DNA from 2 places in the Actinoplanes teichomyceticus ATCC 31121 genome. Region 2 is predicted to be linked to the other one. Evidence: riboswitches for the same ligand, from Rfam matches in the RefSeq annotation. Region 2 holds a riboswitch; the other holds the start of a gene.

Region 1 (9,641 bases), 970 kb from region 2:
GGCGTCCTCGGCCGCGTGCCGCAGCGCCAGCAGCGACGGCGCCGAGCCGTCCACGGCGGCCAGCACCCGCCCGGACGGCGGGCGCGGCCCGCGTGCCACCACCACCGGGCACCACGCCTGGGCCACCACCTCCAGCAGCGGGGAGCCCGGCGGCAGGCGGCCGGTGGCGGCCAGGTCGTCGCCGCCCAGCACCAGGAGCGCGGCGCGGTGGCTCAGCTCGCGCAGCACCCGGGCGGCCGGGCCATCCACCAGATGGCCCCGCGCGTCGACGCCGGGTGTGGAACGCTGGGCGGTGACGACCGCCTCCTCGACGACGCGTGAGGCGGCGCGGCGAGCCGGAGCCCACTCGACACCGGTTCCCGGCCGTGGATCGGGCCAGGTGAAGGCATGCACCACGTGCAGCACCCGGCCCCGGGAGACCGCCTCCCGCGCGGCCAGGCGTACGGCGGCCAGGCCGGCCGCGGTCCCGTTGACCCCCACCACCACGGGCGGCCGATTCGGGTTCTGCATCGGTCCGACCTCCGCTCCCCGTAACGTTCTCGCAATATACCGATGATTATCGATGTTGCAATGGGCCTTACCGTCTGGTGACCAATGCCTCAACGCGTGGCCACCTGATGACCCATTCAGGTTGAGGGTTTACGGTGAACGGCAAAATCTTTGGGACATCTGCCGGTGAAGTGAGGGAAATACATGACGGATGTCAAGCTCGACCACCCCGGTGGCCAATTGTCGATGTCGGTACGCGAGGCCGTCGACGGGCCGGGCGGCATCGACGTCAGTGCTCTGCTGAAGGAGACCGGCTACGTCACCCTGGACCAGGGGTTCGTCAACACCGCGTCGACCACGTCGGCGATCACCTATATCGATGGTGACGCCGGCATTCTGCGCTACCGGGGCTACCCGATCGAGCAGCTGGCCGAGAAGTCGACGTTCCTGGAGGTGTCCTACCTCCTGATGAACGGCGAATTGCCGACCGAGGCCCAGCTGCGCGAGTTCGGCGACCGCATCCGGGTCCACACGCTGCTGCAGGAGGAGATGCGGACCTTCTTCTCCGGCTTCCCGCGCGACGCGCACCCGATGGCGGTGCTCTCCTCGGCGGTCACCGCGCTGTCCACCTTCTACCAGGACGCGCTCGACCCGCTGGACGACGAGCAGGTCGACATCTCGGCGATCCGCCTGATGGCGAAACTTCCGACGATCGCCGCTTACGCCTACAAGAAGTCCATCGGCCACCCGCTGCCGTACCCGGACAACTCGCTGGACTACGTCGAGAACTTCCTGCGTCTGACCTTCGGCCTGCCGACCGTCGCCTACGACGCCGACCCGAAGGTCGCGAAGATCCTCGACATGCTCTTCATCCTGCATGCCGACCACGAGCAGAACTGCTCCACCTCGACCGTCCGGCTGGTCGGCTCCGCGCAGGCGAACCTGTTCGCGTCGATCTCGGCCGGCATCAACGCGCTCTCCGGCCCGCTGCACGGCGGCGCCAACGCGGCCGTGCTGGAGATGCTGGAGCAGATCCGCAAGGACGGCGGCGACGTCAACTCGTTCGTCACCCGGGTGAAGAACAAGGAAAAGGGCGTCAAGCTCATGGGCTTCGGCCACCGGGTCTACAAGAACTACGACCCGCGGGCCGCGATCGTCAAGAAGGCCGCCCAGCAGATGCTCTCGACGCTGGACAAGCCGGACCCGCTGCTGGAGATCGCCTTCCAGCTCGAGGAGATCGCGCTCAACGACGACTACTTCGTCTCCCGCAAGCTGTACCCGAACGTCGACTTCTACACCGGCCTGATCTACAAGGCCATGGGCTTCCCGACGAAGATGTTCACGGTGCTGTTCGCGCTGGGCCGCCTGCCCGGCTGGATCGCCCAGTGGCGGGAGATGATGCACGACCCGGCCAACAAGATCGGCCGCCCGCGGCAGATCTACACCGGCTCGCCGGTGCGCGACTTCGTCCCCCTCGGCCAGCGCTGAAGGTTCCACCCCACGACCGGCGCGGGCGCGCGAGGCGCAGCCCACGCCGGACATCGGCACATCGGCGCCGACCCCGGCGAGGCCGGCGCCGAGCGCACCACTCCGAAGCACGCCCCACCAGCGCCGCGGTGGGGCGTTTTTCGGTACTCGACAGGCCCTGACGGTTGTCCGCCGGAGCGGGAATGGTGGCGGCGCCCGCCGCGGAGCGGCACGCCGTCGCGCGCTCGTCCGGGCGATCATCGTCACCGCCGGTGGGGTTTGACGGGTGGCCGGGCGGTAGGAAAGAGTGACCGTCGAGCGGTAGCGGAGGAACCCGGTGCGAATCCGGGACGGTCCCGCCACTGTGACCGGGGAGCGACCCGCTGACGCGTCAGCACGCCACGGCCCGACCGGCGGGCCGGAAGGCGAGCGGGGAACGGCGATCCGGGAGTCAGGAGACTCCGGCCGCTCGTGACGACCGACGTGCGGGCGTGGACACCCGCCGGGAGGGAAACCTGTGACGACTCCGTACCCGTTCTCGGCCGTGGTCGGCCTCGACGACCTGCGCCTCGCCCTGCTGCTGACCTCGGTGTCACCGGCGGTCGGCGGGGTCCTGGTGCGCGGCGAGAAGGGCACCGCCAAGAGCACCGTGGTGCGCGCCCTGGCCGCCCTGCTGCCCCCGGTCACCGTGGTCCGTGGCTGCCGGTTCGCCTGCGACCCGGCGGCGCCCGACCCGGACTGCCCGGACGGGCCGCACGCCCCGGACACCCCGGCCACGCACCGCCCGGCCACCCTGGTCGAGCTGCCGGTCGGCGCGACCGAGGACCGGGTGGTCGGCACCCTGGACATCCAGCGCGCCCTCGCCGAGGGCGTCAAGGCCTACGAGCCCGGCCTGCTCGCCGCCGCGCACCGCGGGGTGCTCTACGTCGACGAGGTGAACCTGCTCCCCGACCACCTCGTCGACCTGCTGCTGGACGCCGCCGCGATGGGCCGCGCGCACGTCGAGCGCGACGGCGTCTCGATCAAGCACGCCGCCCGGTTCCTGCTGGTCGGGACGATGAACCCGGAGGAGGGCGAGCCGCGCCCGCAGCTGGTCGACCGGTTCGGCCTGGTGGTGACGGTGGCCGCGCCGCGCGACGCGGGGCAGCGCGCCGAGGTGGTGCGCCGGCGCCTGGCGTACGAGGCGGATCCGGCCGGATTCGCCGCGCGCTTCGCCGCCGACGAGCGGGAGTACGCCGCCCGGATCGCGGCCGCCCGCGCGGTGCTGCCCACGGTCGTGCTGCCCGACGCGGAGCTGGACCGGATCGCCCGGGTCTGCCTGGCGTACGGGGTCGACGGCATGCGCGCCGACATCGTGGTGGCGCGCTGCGCGGTCGCGCTGGCCGCCTGGCACGGCCGGGACCGGGTGACCGCCGAGGACGTACGCGACGCGGCCCGCCTGGCGCTGCCGCACCGCCGCCGTACCGACCCGCTCGACCCGCCCGGCACCGACGAGGAGAAGCTGGAGCAGGCCCTGGCGGAGGCCGAACGGGAAGCCGCCGAGGAGGCCGCACGCCGGCCGGAGTCGCCGGACCCCGGCGGCCCGGACCCCGACGACGACCCGGACGGGCCCGAGGGCGGCCCGGGCGGCCCCGTCGGCGGCCCGGACGGCGGACCCGGCCCGGCGGGCGGCCCGGGTGGCGGGGGCGGACTGCCGGACGGCGACACGCCACCGGGCACCGGCGCCGCGCGGCCGGGCGGCGATGCACCGCGGCCGGGCGGCGAGACGCCGGCGCCGCCGCAACAGCCGGCCACGCCCCCGGCCGCGGCCGGCGCCGCGTTCCGCCCGCGCACGCTGCGGATCGCCGCCCGCGGCGACGGCGGCCACACCGGCAAGCGGTCCCCGGCGTACGCCCGCCGGGGCCGGGTGATCGGCTCCCGCAAGCCGGTCGGCAAGCTGGCCGGGGCCCCGCACCTGCCCGCCACGCTGCGCGCCGCCCTGCACCGCGGCGCCCTGCAGCCGTCGCCGGCCGGCGCTCGGGCGATGACCGTGCAGCCGCGCGACCTGCGCGAGGCCATCCACGTCGGGCGCGAGGCGAACCTGGTGCTGTTCGTGGTGGACGCCTCCGGCTCGATGGCCGCGCGCCGCCGGATGACCCTGGTCAAGACCGCCGTGCTGTCCCTGCTGCGCGACGCCTACCAGCGCCGGGACCGGATCGGCATGATCACGTTCCGGGGGACCGACGCGGACGTCGTGCTGCCCCCGACCTCCAGCCATGAGGTCGGCGTCATGCGCCTGGCCGCCCTGCGCACCGGCGGCCGTACCCCGCTCGCCGCCGGCCTGCGCGCCGCCGCCCGCACCATCGCCACCGAACGCCGCCGCGACCCGCGCCGCCGCCCGCTGCTGGTGCTGGTCACCGACGGACGCGCGACCAGCGGCCCGGACCCGCTGCTGGCCGCCCCGGCGCTGGCCGGCGTGGCCACGGTCGTCGTCGACTGCGAGTCCGGCCCGATCCGGCTGGGCCTGGCCGGCCGGCTGGCCGCCGCGCTCGGCGCCGACGTCATGCCGCTGGAGCGGCTGGAGGCCGCCGCCGGGACCCGGCCGGCCACCGCGCCGGCCGGGGACCGCGCCTACCGCCGAGCCGCCTGAGCGCCGGGCGCCCGCAGCGCCGGCGGGCCCGACGTTCCGCCGCCGGTCCGCACGGCCGCGGACCGTGACATCGCAGCACGCCGGGCGGGCCGCGCCCGGCGACCGACACGACGTGGGCGCGGGACGGCCGGCCCGCGTACCGGAAAGGGTTTTCCATGCCGCAGGGAAGAGTGACCACCGTGCCCGACGACGGGCTGACCACGCGGCAGCGCCGGCGCCAGGCGGTCTTCGCCGTGCACACCGGGCCGGGCAAGGGCAAGTCGACCGCCGCGTTCGGGATGGCGCTGCGGGCGTGGAGCGCGGGCTGGCCGATCGGGGTGTTCCAGTTCGTCAAGTCACAGAAGTGGAAGGTCGGCGAGGAGACCGCGCTCAAGACGCTGGGCGAGGCCGGGCCGACCCGGGTGGCCTGGCACAAGATGGGTGAGGGCTGGTCCTGGATCCAGCGCCCGGGCGACGAGCGCGACCACGCCGCCGAGGCCGCCGAGGGATGGGCGCAGATCAAGCGCGACCTGGCCGCCGAGACCTACAAGTTCTACGTGCTCGACGAGTTCACCTACCCGATGAAGTGGGGCTGGGTGGACGTCGCCGACGTGATCGAGACCCTGGCGAACCGGCCCGGCGTGCAGCACGTGGTGATCACCGGGCGGGACGCGCACCCGGACCTGATCGGCGCCGCCGACCTGGTCACCGAGATGACCAAGGTCAAGCACCCGATGGACGCCGGCCGTAAGGGCCAGCAGGGCATCGAATGGTGAGCATCCCCCGCGTCGTGATCGCCGCGCCGGCCTCCGGGCACGGCAAGACCACGGTGGCCACCGGCCTGCTCGCGGCGTTCGCCCGGCGCGGCGTGCCGGTGGCGCCGTTCAAGGTCGGGCCGGACTACATCGACCCCGGATACCACGCCCTGGCCGCCGGCCGCCCGGGCCGCAACCTGGACCCGGTCATGGTCGGCGAGGACCTGATCGGCCCGCTGTTCGCGCACGGCGCGCGGGGCGCCGAGCTGGCCGTCGTGGAGGGCGTGATGGGCCTCTACGACGGGCGTACCGGGGCCGGCGAGACCGGCTCCACCGCGCAGGTCGCCGGTCTCCTGCAGGCGCCGGTGATCCTGGTCGTGGACGCCGCCGCGCAGGGCCGCTCGGTCGCCGCGCTGGTGCACGGTTTCCGCAGCTTCGGAACCGTCCGGCTGGCCGGGGTGATCCTCAACCGGGTCGGCTCGCAACGCCACGAGCAGATCCTGCGCGACGCCTGCGAGGAGGTCGGCACGCCGGTGCTGGGCGCGCTGCGCCGCGCCGACGCGGTCGCCGCCCCGTCCCGGCACCTCGGCCTGGTCCCGGCCGCGGAGCGCCGCGCCGAGGCGCTCGCCTCGGTGGACGCGCTGGCCACGCTGATCGCCGAGGCGGTCGACCTGGACGCGGTCGCCGCGGTGGCCCGTTCCGCGCCGCCGCTGCCGGCGACGCCGTGGACCCCGGCCGCGCCGGACCCGGTGCCGGGCCGCCCGATGGTCGCGCTCGCCGGTGGCCCGGCGTTCTCCTTCGCGTACGCCGAAACCGCCGAGCTGCTGGCCGGCGCCGGCGCCGAGGTGGTGATCGTGGACCCGCTGCGCGATCCGGCCCTGCCGGAGGGCACCCGCGCGCTGGTGGTCGGCGGCGGCTTCCCCGAGGTGTACGCCGCCGAGCTGTCCGCGAACGAGCCGCTGCGCAGGTCGGTGCGGGACCTGGCCGCGACCGGCCGGCCGATCGCCGCCGAGTGCGCCGGTCTGCTCTGGCTGTGCCGCACCCTGGACGGCGCCCCGATGTGCGGGGTGCTGGACGCGGACGCCGCGATGACCCCGTCGCTGACCCTCGGCTACCGGGACGCGGTCGCGCTGGCGGACAGCCCGCTGGCGGCGGCCGGCACCCGGGTCACCGGCCACGAGTTCCACCGCACGGCGGTGCATCCGCGATCCGGGCTGCTGCTGTCGCCGGCTTCCGGGGCGGCCTGGGCGTGGCGGGGCGCGGACCCGGAGGGTTTCGCCTCGCCGGGGGTGCACGCGTCGTACCTGCATCTGCACTGGGCCGGGCACCGGGGGCTGGCCGAGCGCCTGGTCCGCACGGCGGCCGCGCAGCCATCACCGGGACCGGCGGCCGGCCCGGCGGCACGGTGATCCGCCGGGCGGGGGCGTGGCGCGCGGCCACGGTCGGCCGGGTGGCGCCGGTGATCCGCCGGGCGGGGGCGTGGCGCGCGGCCACGGTCGGCCGGGTGGCGGCGTGATCGTCGCCGGGGTGGGCGCGCGGCCCGGGACCGCGGCGGCCGAGCTGGCGGCCGCGGTCACCGCCGCCCTGGCCGAGGCCGGCGTCGACCCGGCCGCCGTCACCGTGCTGGCCACCCTGGACCGGCGGGCCGCCGAGCCCGGCCTGCGGTCGTACGCCCGGCACACCGGCCGCCGGCTGGTCGCTTTCCCCGCGGCGCGGCTCGCCGGGCAGCCCGTGCCCGGCCGCAGCGCCGTGGTGGCCGCGGCGACCGGCACCCCGAGCGTCGCCGAGGCCGCCGCTCTGCTGGCCGCGGGGCCGGCCGCCCGGCTGATCCTGCCGAAGCGGATCCTCGGCCGGGTCACCGTGGCCCTGGCCGGCACCGCTCCGGGGTGACGTCAGTCGGTCACCGGCCACTCGTGCACCGGGATGTTCTCGTGCATCAGCGGCAGATACCGCCGCAGCATCTCGTGCAGCGCCCGCTGCCGGTCCATCCCCTGCCGTTCCAGCAGGTGCAGCGTCTCCACCTGCCACGACGCGCCGTTGCGCTGCCGCAGGCAGCGCTGCTCGACGATGCCCAGCAGCCGGTCGCGCTGTCCCGGTGAGACCCCCCACCGGTCCAGGCCGTCCGCCGCCTGTGGCAGCAGCCGGCGCAGCACCAGCTCGGTCACCGGCACCGTCCCGACCCCCGGCCAGAACACGCTGGCGTCGATGCCGTGCCGGGCGCAGGTGTGGAAGTTCTCCTCGGCGGCGCGGAAACTCAGCTGGGTCCAGACCGGCCGGTCGGCCTCCGCGAGGTGGCGCGCCAGGCCGTAGTAGAACGCCGCGTTCGCGATGGTGTCGGCGACCGTCGGGCCGGCCGGCAGCACCCGGTTCTCCACCCGCAGGTGCGGGCGGCCGTTGACCACCGCGTAGATCGGCCGGTTCCAGCGGTACACCGTGCCGTTGTGCAGGCGCAGCTCGCTCAGTTCCGGGATGTCGCCGCGCTCCAGGGTGTCCGCGGGATCGTCCTCGTCGCAGATCGGCAGCAGCGCCGGGAAGTACCGGACGTTCTCCTCGAACAGGTCGAACACGCTGGTGATCCAGCGTTCGCCGAACCACACCCTGGGCCGTACGCCCTGGGCCCGGATCTCCTCCGAGCGGGTGTCGGTGGCCTGCTCGAACAGCGGGATCCGGGTCTCCCGCCACAGCTCCCGGCCGAACAGCAGCGGCGAGTTCGCGCCCAGCGCCACCTGGATCCCGGCGATCACCTGCGAGGCGTTCCAGTACGCCGCGAACTGCGCCGGGCTGACCTGCAGGTGGAACTGGGTGCTGGTGCACGCCGCCTCGGGCACGATGGTGTCGGTGGTGACCGCCAGCCGGTCCACCCCGTCGATGCGGATGTCCAGGTCCTCGCCGCGGGCCGCGAAGATCTGCTCGTTGAGCAGCTGGTACCGCGGGTTCGCCGAGATGTTGTCGCCGGTCAGGTGCTCACGCCGCAGGGTCGGCAGGATGCCCACGGCGACCAGGTGCGCGCCGACCGTACGGGCCTTGCCCTCGGCGTGGTTGAGGCTGGCCCGCAGGCCCTTCTCCAGGTCGGCGATGTCGTCGCCGGCCAGCCGCCGGGGCGGCAGGTTCACCTCGATGTTGAACTGCCCGAGCTCGGTCTGGAAGTCCGGATCGGCGATGGCCCCGAGCGCCTCGGCGTTGAGCATCGCCGGGTCGGCCCGGCCGTCGATCAGGTTGAGCTCGATCTCCATCCCGGTCAGGGGCCGCTCGAACTCGAACCGGGACTCGCGCAGCATCGTCGCGAACACGTCGAGGCTGCGGCGGATCTTCTGCCGGTACCGGGTCCGGTCGTCCCGGGAAAACTCGGTCTGTTCGACTTTCTCGCCCACCAGGCACCACCTTCGCAAGCAAGCCGTCAGCGACGGAGGAGAACGGGCGTCGTCGCAGCGGTCCCCCCGGACTCATGATTACCGCTGTCTATGCCTGAACTCATCTCGGCGGGGCAGCATTGGCGGGTGGTGGTTAACCGTGCGTCGAACATGGACGCCCGGGTACCCGCTCCTCGCGATCTCTACGCCCCGGCTCAGTGCAACAGGGCGGCCAGCACCACACCGGTGACGACCAGACCGGCGGCCGCCTGCAGCAGGATCGCCGGGCCCAGGTGCGACCAGCGGGTCGGAATGCGGGGGGTGAGGGGCTGCATGGTCGTCAGGTTCACCAGCTGCATCAGCTTCACCGGCAGGGTGCGGTCCTTCTGCGGCTCGGTGCGCACCTGCACCAGGTCGCCGCGGTGCAGCGCGGACTGCGGCAGCTGGCCGTGCATCTCCACCTCGTAGGTCTGCCCGAGATCGTCGCGCAGCCGTACCGGGGTGACCAGGAACTCCGGGCCCTTGCGCAGATCCTTCAGGCTGCGCCGGGCCGGTTTCATCCGCAGCAGCGACGCCACCAGCTGGGCGATCCCGGCGGACAGGAACACGAAGATCGCCAGTGGCCGCCCGACCCGTACCTCCCTGGTGTACGAGGCCTGGTAACCGACGAACCGGCCGGTGATGATGGGACTGACGTGCCGGAGGATCTGCTCGCGGTGCAGCTCGGTGTCGTCCATGGGGGGTCACCTCCTGGAAGTTCCTCAATGTTACGGAGTGGGCTCGGCCGCGCACCGTGAGTGAATCGTGAAATCCTGATCTTCTTCTCCTTACCAACCGGTGACCGTGCCCGCGCCCGATACCGGGCAATTCCCGTCACCAACCCGCCGATCTGCGGAAACCCGCACGATCGGGGTACCCGCCGGGGTGAACTGGACGGCGAGTCACGCGAAATCTCCTCGCGGACGGGGGCGG
Region 2 (9,641 bases):
CGGCTACCGCGAGTACACCGCCGCGGACCTGCGCCGGATCTTCCACGTGGAAAGCCTGCGCTCGCTCGGGCTCTCACTGCGCCAGATCGCCCGGGTGCTGCAGGATCCGGGCTTCACCCCGTCCGCACTCATCGGCGAGCTCATCGCGTCCAGCCAGCAGCGGCTGCGCCGCGAGCAGGAGCTGCTCGAGCGGCTGCGCACGGTCGAGGCCTCCACACCGCAGGACTGGCCGGGCGTCACGCGCATCGTCGAGCTGCTGCACGACCTGCGCTCGCCCAGCGCCGCCCGCCGCCAGCGCAGCGTGCTGGCCGACACCGCGCTGCCGGCCGACCTGCTGGCCGGGGCGGTCCTGGCCGAGACCGACCCGAACGTCGCCGGCGCCCTGCGCTGGGCGCTGGCACGCGCGGGCGACGCCGCGGTGGCCGGGGTGGCCGGCGGCGTGCACGCCGGCGACCCCGGCGTGCGCCGCCGCGCCGTCCAGGCACTGGCCGCGATCGGCGGCGCGCAGACGACCACGCTGCTGACCGGCGCGCTCGCCGACCCGGACCCGGCGGTACGCCGGCATGCCGCGCTGGCCGCGGGCCGGCGCGGCGTGACCGCGGCCGCGCCCACCCTGATCGCCATGATCGTCGAGGGCGCCGGCGACGTCGAGGCCGCCGAGGTGCTCGGCGCGCTCGCCGGCGACCCCGCCGACGCGTGCTCGATCGTCGCCGCGCTCACCGCCCGGCTGCACGCACACCCCGGGCACCCCACGGCGCGGGTACGCCTGACCCAGGCCCTGGCCGAGATGCCGGCCGCGCTGGCGCGCGACGTGCTGCGCTCGCTGACCGGCGACCCGGAGCCGGCCGTCGCCCTGACCGCCACGGCGATCCTGCGCCGGCTCGACCCGCCGGACGCCGGCTGACCGGCGCCGCTCAGCGCGCCGCCCACGCCGGGTCACGCCCGGTCACCGCGAGCAGCTGCTCGAACTCACCGGCGCCGGGCGGGCAGTCGACCGGATCGCCGAACGCGCCCATCGCGCGGCCGGTCTCGGCCATCGTGTCGAGAAACTCGCGCACCACCGGCAACAGGCTGGCCTCCACCCGGTAGTCCAGGCCGGTGGCGCGCGCCAGGTCCCAGCCGTGCACGACCAGATCGCTGAGCACCATCTGCGCGACGGTGCGCTGCGGCAACCCCATCCCCGGCGAGACCCCCTGCAGCGCCGCCGGATCCGACCACGCCCGCACCAGGGCGCGCGTCTGCGCGGCGAACCCGGCCCGCCAGTCACCGGTGACCCGGTCCGGGCCCGCGCTCCAGTCGACCTGCTCACGGCGGGCCAGCGCCTGGAAGTTGCCGACCACCTGGATCAGGTGGTTCAGCAGGTCCCGCACGGTGAACCGGGCGCACGGGGTGGGCCGCTCCAGCTGCTGGTCACCGATCGCGGCGACCAGCTGCGCCGCCGCGCCCGCCGCGACGGCCAGCTTCTCACTGATCTCATGGGACACCCCGACAAGGTACGGACCCGGCCCCGGCCCCGTCCACCCCGGATGGACCGGCCGGAGCCCGCCCCCCCACCCGCATCAAATCAGCGGCTATAGATGCGCCGGGCGGCCGTACGTGGTACGCCAGAGCAACAGGGAGGTGGCCATGAGCACCGCAATGTTCCGCCGCAAACCGGTCGAGGACATCACCGACGACACCCCGGGCACCGGCCTGGCCCGCACCCTCGGGCTGTGGCAGCTGACCGCCATCGGCGTCGGCGGCATCATCGGCGCCGGCATCTTCGCCCTCGCCGGCGCCGTCGCCCACGAAACCGCCGGACCGGCCGTACTGATCTCGTTCCTGATCGCCGGCGTCGCCTCCGCGGCCGCCGCCCTGTCCTACGCCGAGTTCGCCGGCCTCATCCCCCGCGCCGGCTCCGCCTACACCTACGGCTACGCCGTCCTCGGCGAGCTGGCCGGCTGGCTCATCGGCTGGGACCTGCTGCTGGAATACACCGCGATCGTCGCCGTGGTGGCCATCGGCATCTCCGGCTACTTCAGCTTCCTCGTCGGCGAACTCGGCCTCGACCTGCCCGCCTGGATGCTCGGCGCGCCCGGCACCGGCGACGGCCACGTCGTCGACCTGTTCGCCGTCATCCTCTGCCTGCTCATCGCCTACCTGCTCAACCGCGGCATCCGCGCCGCCGCACGCGTCGAGACCGCCGTCGTCGCCCTCAAGATCCTGGTGGTGCTGCTGGTCGTCGTCGTCGGCGCCATGCACATCGACACCGCCAACTACCAGCCGTACTTCCCGTTCGGCGCCGGCGGCGCCCTCACCGGCGCCGCCACCGTCTTCTTCGCCGTCTTCGGCTACGACGCCATGTCCACCGCCGCCGAGGAATCCGCCGACGCCCGCCGGCACCTGCCCCGCGCCATCGTCTACTCGCTGGCCGTCTCGATGCTGCTCTACGTGCTGGCCACCCTCGTGCTCACCGGCATGCAGAACTACCGCGACATCAACCCCACCAGCGGCTTCTCCAGCGCGTTCGCCGCCGCCGGGCTCAACGGCCTGGCCGACGTGATCGCGGTCGGGGCGATCATCGGCATCCTCACCGTGATGTTCACCTTCATGCTCGGCGTCACCCGTGTCTGGTACGCCATGAGCCGCGACGGCCTGCTGCCGGCCTGGTTCGCCCACCTGCACCCGGTCCGGCGGGTACCCACCCGCGTCACCTGGATCGTCGGCGCCGCCTCCGCGCTCATCGCCGGTTTCCTGCCGATCCGCGAAGCCGCCGAACTGACCAACATCGGCATCCTGCTCGCCTTCGTCGTCGTCTGCGTCGCCGTCATCGTCCTGCGCCACCGCCGGCCCGACCTGCCGCGCACCTTCCGGCTGCCGCTGATGCCGCTGATCCCCGCCCTCGGCATCGTCTTCTCCCTCTGGCTGATCACCTTCCTCGACCCGGTCACCTGGCTGCGCTTCGCCGTCTGGCTCGTGCTCGGCCTCACCGTCTACCTCACCTACAGCCGCCGGCACTCCGCGCTCAACCGCCCCGACTGACAACCCCCTCCCGGGTACGACCGGCACGCCCCCGTCCGCAGGCCACCGGCCGAGCCCCGCCCCCGCCCCTCGCGCGAGCCCCGCCCGGCGCCAGGTCCGCCCGGCGCGCGCGGGGCCACGGGGCGCGCGCGGCTGCGCGCAGGACATCCCCGCCCGTACCCGGAAACCGGGGTCGATCTAGACGTCCGTCGCCGCGCGCCAGCCACGACGCCGGCCCCGCGAGAACACCACAGCCAGCACCGCGCCCACCACGACCACCCCCACCACCACCCCCGCGAACCGCAGCGCCCGCCCCCGCGCACCGGCACCAGCCGCAGCACCCGGCCCGGCCTCGACCGCCACCCGCGTGGACGCCGCCACCGCCGGCGGCAGATCCGCCTGGGTCAACGCCCGGTACGGATTCACCCGCCCCGACCGGTCACTGGTGGCCACCAGCCGCCGCGCCAGCTCACCCGGCGACAGCCCCGGGAACCGCTGCCGCAACAGCGCCGCCGTCCCGGACACGAACCCCGCCGCCACACTGGTCCCGCCATCCCCGGCGGCCACCACATCCACCTGCGGACCCACCGGCGAGAACGGCGCCACCTCACCCGAGGACAGCACCGCACCGACCCCGATCACCCCCGGATACGCCGCCGGGAACACCCGCGAACGCGCCGGATCGTTGCCGGCCGCGGCGACCACCACCACACCCCGGCGCACCGCCTGCGCCACCGCCGCGCGCACCCGCGCATCGTCGACACCCACCACCAACGAGACGTTGATCACCTGGGCGCGGCCCGGACCGGCCGCCCAGCGGATCCCCTCGGCCACCCGGGCCACACCCGCCGCGTCACCGGGATCACCGTCGGCGACCCGCACCGCAACGATCGTGGCCCCCGGCGCCACCGACACCACCGCCACCGCCACCGCCGTCCCGTGACCCGCACAACGTTCCCGCCCACCCAGCAGATCCCGGCCCGCCCCGACCCGCCCGGCCAGCAGCGGATGCGCCGCGTCCACCCCGGAATCGACCACCGCCACCCGCACCGACGCCCCGCTCGCCAGCGGCGCCAGCTGATCGGCGCGATACCCGCCCGTCACCGCCGGCGCCGGGCACCCCGGCACGGCCAGCAACACCACCGCCCACCACGGCCCCACCATCCCCACCTCCCTTCCCAGCGACGATGGCAAATCTCAGCGGCAGTGCGCCATCCCGGTTGTGCCCCCACCGCGACGACCGTTAGGTTGTGGAAGCCATCTGCGGCGTCGCGAGGGAAACCGGTGAGACTCCGGTGCGGTCGCGCCACTGTGAACTGCCGTCACCGGCAGTGAGTCAGGACGCTCACGCGCCGCAGCCTTGTTGACCGGGACGCGCCATCCCGTAGGAGGTTTCAGCCATCATGCCCAAGACCCACACCGTGCGGACCCTCACCACGCCCGCCGTCTCCACCCGCCTGCTGCTCATCGCCGCCGGCGCCGTCGTCCTGCTGCTCGCCCTGGCCTACCTTGTCGCCTTCGACCAGGGCGCGCTCTCGCGCAGCGGCATGTACATGCACGAGCTGATGCACGACGGCCGCCACCTGCTGGGCGTTCCGTGCCACTGACACCCCAGCGGAAACCGACCTTCGGCCGGATTCTGCTGGCAGGCCTGCTCGCCGGACTGGCGGCAGGCCTGCTCGCCGGCGCATTCGCCTACCTGGCCGGCGAACCCCGCGTCGAGGCCGCCATCGCCATCGAACAGCAGAACAGCGCCCCGCACGGCGAAGCCGGCCACGACGACGGCGAACAACTGGTCAGCCGCGACACCCAGCGCACCATCGGCCTGCCCCTGGCGACCGGCCTCTACGGCACCGCCCTGGGCGGGTTCCTCGCCGTCGGCTACACACTCCTGCGCCGGCACCTGCGCACCCGCAGCGACACCCGCGCCGCCCTCGGCCTGGCCGCCGCCGCGCTGCTGGGCGTCGTGCTCGTGCCGTACCTGAAATATCCGCCCAACCCGCCGGCCGTCGGCGACCCCGCCACCATCGACCAACGCACCACCGGCTACCTCGCCGCGCTGGCGCTCGGCCTGGTCGCCGTCTGGGCCGGCGTGCTGGCCGCCCGCACCCAGAGCCACGAATGGCGGCGCGCGACCGCCGGCGTGCTCGCCTTCCTCATCGTGGTCACCGTCGCCTACACCCTGCTGCCCGGCTTCGACGAGGTGCCCGCCAACTTCCCCGCCGACCTGCTGTGGAAGTTCCGGATCGCCTCGCTGGGCACCCAGGCCCTGCTGTGGACCGCTCTCGGCCTCGGCTTCGCCGGCCTGCTGCACCGGCTGGCCACCCGCGACAGCGAACCCGCCGGCACCGTCACCGCCTGACCCGCCACCTGCCTGCTGCGCGACGCGTCGCGCAGCAGGCAGGTCTCCTTCCCGGCAGCGCCCCCTTCACCACCCTCACCAGCAACCTCCCACCACCCGCTGAGGACAAGCCACCCGGCACACCACGGCGACCCCCCGCGCCGACCACACGGCTAGGCTGAAGCCCGCCAGACCGACACCCGGCAGGAGGGCAGTGGACCACCACACCACCCTCGCCGCCCGAGCCGACCGCTGGTCACGCACCCACCCACTGCTGGTCGACGGACTCGCGCCACCCTCCGGCTCCTCTTCGGCCTACCCAGCCTGATCGCCGGACCCACCGGCCTCCTCATCGCCACCGCCACCATCGGCGCACTCACCCTGCGCCGCCGCCACCCCGTCGCCACGCTGGCCCACTCCGCCGCGATGTTCGCGCTCCAACTCGCCCTGACACCCCTCCCGCTGCCCGCCAACATCGCCCAGGCACTCGCGATCTACACGGCCGCCTCACTGACGATCCGGCTCCACACCCTCGCCGGCAGCCTGGCCGCCGGCCTGCGCCGGAGCACCGAACCCCAGTACACCCGCAACGCCCTGGTCATCACCGCGCTCCTCGCCGTCCCGGCCACCCTCACCTGGATGATCGGCAACCTCGTACGCGGCCGCGAAACCAACCTGCACGCACTCCACCAGGCCACCGCACGGCTGCACGACACCCACCGGCAACGCGCACGATTCCTCGCCCCACAGCAGCGAGTCGCCGCCGCCCGGGAGATCCACGACATCGTCGCGCACTCCCTCACCGTCGTCATCGTGCAAGCCGACGCCGCCCACTACGCCGCCGAACACCCCGGACCCGGCGACCACACCGACACCCGCACCGCCCTGGCCACCATCGCCCACACCGCGCGCACCGCACTGACCGAGGTACGCGACGTCATCGACGTACTCCGCGACCCCGACACCACCGACGACCCACCCGAACCCACGGTCAACCCCGCCGACCTGACCCGGCTCGCCGCGGCAGTCCGCGCCGCCGGACTGCCGGTCGAACTCCACACCGACCCCGCCGCCGTCGCGCAGACACCCGCCGCGGTGCGCTTCGCCGTGCTGCGCATCGTCCGCGAAGCACTGACCAACGTGCTCGAACACGCCGGAGCCCACGCCACGGCCCGGGTCAGCATCCACCGCACACCGCACGCCGTACACGTACACATCCAGGACGACGGCACCGGCCACCGGACCGCCGCGACCACCACCGCAGCCGGCCACGGCCTGCACGGGATGCGAGAACGACTACGCGCCCTGGACGGCACCCTGACCGCCGGCCCCCGCGTCATGCTCACCACCTTCGACTCCGACGACCTGCTCGTCGCCGCCCTGCGCGCCGGAGCGTCCGGATACCTGGTCAAGGACGCCGGCCCGGCCGAACTGCTGACCGCGATCCGCGCCGCGGCCGTCGGCGAGGCGCCCGTCTCGCCCCGGCTCGTCCGCCGCCTGATCGACTCGTTCGTCCTCACCGCACCGGCCCCGCCCGCCACCGACCCGCCGGCCACGCTGGCGCGACTCACCACCCGCGAACGCGAGATCCTCTCCGCCATCGGGCTCGGACTGACCAACGCCGAGATCGCCGCACGGCTGCACGTGGCCGAGTCCACCGTCAAGACCCACGTCGGATCGGTCCTGCGCAAACTGCACCTGCGCGACCGGGTGCAGGCCGTCATCCTCGCGCAGACCCACGCGACGACCGACGACCCGCACGCGCCCGGCCGACCCCGAGCCCGGCCGCACCCGCAGCGGTGCCCACCAGCACGAACAACCCCGAGTCGCCGCTGAGGTACTCGTCCACCACCACCGGCCGATCGGGGACGACCACGATGCTCGCCGCGAAGGTGGCGTTGTGCGCGAAGTGGGCCAGCACGGCCGGCCACACACTGGCGGACATCGTCCGCAGCCGACCGATCAGGAACGACAACGCGATCACGCAACCGCTGAACAGCGTCAGCACCACGACCCGGTTCCCGCCGCCGTGGTGATACGGCGTGAACACGATGTACGGCAGGTGCCAGCCGATCCACACCACACCCACCGCCAGCATCGCCGCCCGCTCACCCAGGAAAGCAAGACGCGGCTGCAGGTGACCGCGCCAGCCGATCTCCTCCGCGAACGCCAGAACCGGGCCGGCCACACACAACGCCAGCACGTCGCCCAGCCACGGCCCCCGCGGAGCGCTGAACCGCGCCAACCCAGCGCGACGACCCCCACGGTCGCCAGCAGGCAGACACCGGCCGTGGTCACGACCGCCAGCGGCCAGCAGCGCAACCCGAGCCGACCATCCCGAGCCGCCCCCAGCCGTCACGCCGGTAACCCTCCCGGGTGACGACCAGCAGCATCACCAGCACCACCAGCAGCGGAGACAAAGCCAGGAGCAGTCCCCCGGCGACATCGACGGCGCCCAGCGACACCCCGAGCACCACCAGCACGAAGACGATCGACGCGGCACGATCGGACAGCGTGGCGACCACGGACGGACCTGCTTTCGGTAGAGGTCCGCCCAGCCTCGGCCAGCGCCCGAGCCCCGCCATCCACCCGCGATCGGAAACATCGGGGCACGCTGCGCGCCGCCTCCGTCCGCGATACTGGCACCGGGGTCGTACCGATGACGACCCGCTCGCCGCGGGCCACGGGCGCGCCGCGGTAGCTGCTGCATCCGGCGCCGGGTGCGGGTGAATCCACCAGACGGCTCCGCACCGTCGGACCCCTGCCCCCGGGGTGTATCGGGTCAGGACCGGGCCGGCCGGAAGGGTGTGCTGGTTTTCAAATGGTTCTGTCGGCGAAGCCGTCCTTGTTGGTACTGGTGCGGCTTGCCGCACTGCCCCTAGGTCATCCTAGGAAGATAGGACTGGCCTGGATGGCCGGGGACGGCCCTGAGCCTGGCCGGCTCAGCTATGCGATGTAACCGGTATGCCGCCAGCCCGGAAGGGCTTCGCTTACGCACCGCGGCGGCCCACGGGGACGCGGGCGGAGCGTGGTTGCGTGTGGCTGCGAGGTGGCTACCTGGCAGGGCGTGGGAGAGCGAGGAACTCGCTGAGCTCTGCAGCGAGATTGCTCATCCGCTCCGGCACCCGTGGCGGCAACCGGGCGTCATGTGCCCATATCTAGCCAGGTCAGGCATTCTCCCCCGCGGATGCCCGACCGTCACTCTCCTCCTGCGGGGCCTCTGCGCGGCGGTGATCAGCGCAGCAGCCGCACGAAGACCTCGGCCAGCGCGTCGGCCGACTCGGGCGCGGGCGTCAGAGACAGCATGACGTGGCTGATGGTGAGCCGCACGATGGATTCGGCGGCCAGGCTCACCGTCGCCGGGTCCACCTGCGGCGCGTGCGCTGACGCCCACTCCTGGACGACCGCGCCGGCCGCCGCCAGGACCGCGCCGGAGCGGGTCGTCAGATAGGGCAGCAGGTCCTCGGACCCACCGCGGACGCTGGTGAGAATGCCGTGCACCAGCGGGTTGCGGGCCGCCTCGAGCAGGGTGTGCAAAATCGCGGCGTGCCCGGCGGCGCGAACGTCGCCGCCGTGCTCGAACAGGCGGGCGCGGACGTCCGCGACGAACCGTTCGATCTCGCGCAACGCCAGCGCCTCGGCGAGCCCGGCCCGATCGCCGAACTCGTTGTAGACCGTCTGGCGGCTCACCCCGGCGGCCCGAGCGACCTGGGCCATCCGGACGTTCTCCCAACCGTCCCGCACCGCGAGCTCACGGGCCGCGTTGACCAGGGCGCCGCGGAGCCGGGCACGGCCGGCTTCCCGGTACGACGAGGTGGCCTCCATGAATCACGGAGTGTACGCACCCGCCGGGGGTGGACGGCCGGCGCGCGCCGTCGGGGGCTCGACGGTACGCGCGCCGGCCGCCGGTCCGGGCCCGCGGGTCAGCGGGTCGGTGACGGGGCCTGGTAGCCGGGGACGGTGTTGGCTCGCGCCGGGTCGCCGCCGTAGTGGGCGAGCACCCGGTGGTCCATCACCCGCCGCCACAGGGGCGGGACGAGCGCCAGCAACAGCATGGTGGCGTACCCCGCGGGCAGTTGCGGCGAGACGTCGAAGGTGCGCAGCGTCTGGTAACGCCGCAGCGGGTTGGCGTGGTGGTCGCTGTGCCGCTGCAGCTGGAACAGGAGGATGTTGGTGGTCAGCCGGTCGCTGTTCCAGCTGTGCCGCGGGTCGACCTTCTCGTAACGGCCGGCGGCGTTGCGCTGCCGCAGCAGCCCGTAGTGCTCCAGGTAGTTGACGGCCTCCAGCACGGAGAACCCGA

The links. A riboswitch is a leader RNA that binds a small molecule or an ion and turns the genes downstream of it on or off. The one in region 2 is predicted to bind cobalamin.
Region 1: it holds a riboswitch for cobalamin, as region 2 does, so the genes downstream of both, ACTEI_RS21890 (VWA domain-containing protein) here and ACTEI_RS17525 (CbtB domain-containing protein) in region 2, are expected to answer to the same signal.

The regions. Positions count from the first base shown of each region.
Region 1 covers NZ_CP023865.1:4,943,280-4,952,920, reverse strand. The annotation lists gene ACTEI_RS21900 (universal stress protein) at 1-510, opposite strand, end outside; gene ACTEI_RS21895 (citrate synthase) at 694-1,977, shown strand; cobalamin riboswitch at 2,285-2,417, shown strand; gene ACTEI_RS21890 (VWA domain-containing protein) at 2,474-4,585, shown strand; gene cobO (cob(I)yrinic acid a,c-diamide adenosyltransferase) at 4,741-5,340, shown strand; gene ACTEI_RS21880 (cobyrinic acid a,c-diamide synthase CobB) at 5,334-6,728, shown strand; gene ACTEI_RS21875 (cobalamin biosynthesis protein) at 6,832-7,209, shown strand; gene ACTEI_RS21870 (glutamate-cysteine ligase family protein) at 7,212-8,690, opposite strand; gene ACTEI_RS21865 (hypothetical protein) at 8,885-9,406, opposite strand.
Region 2 covers NZ_CP023865.1:3,974,682-3,984,322, reverse strand. The annotation lists gene ACTEI_RS17545 (HEAT repeat domain-containing protein) at 1-904, shown strand, start outside; gene ACTEI_RS17540 (TIGR03086 family metal-binding protein) at 915-1,484, opposite strand; gene ACTEI_RS17535 (amino acid permease) at 1,627-3,021, shown strand; gene ACTEI_RS17530 (S8 family serine peptidase) at 3,199-4,164, opposite strand; adenosylcobalamin (AdoCbl) riboswitch at 4,249-4,395, shown strand; gene ACTEI_RS17525 (CbtB domain-containing protein) at 4,404-4,607, shown strand; gene ACTEI_RS17520 (CbtA family protein) at 4,598-5,362, shown strand; gene ACTEI_RS17515 (DUF7134 domain-containing protein) at 5,594-7,177, shown strand; gene ACTEI_RS17510 (CPBP family intramembrane glutamic endopeptidase) at 7,062-7,586, opposite strand; gene ACTEI_RS17505 (hypothetical protein) at 7,636-7,866, opposite strand; gene ACTEI_RS17500 (TetR/AcrR family transcriptional regulator) at 8,576-9,166, opposite strand; gene ACTEI_RS17495 (alkane 1-monooxygenase) at 9,265-9,641, opposite strand, start outside.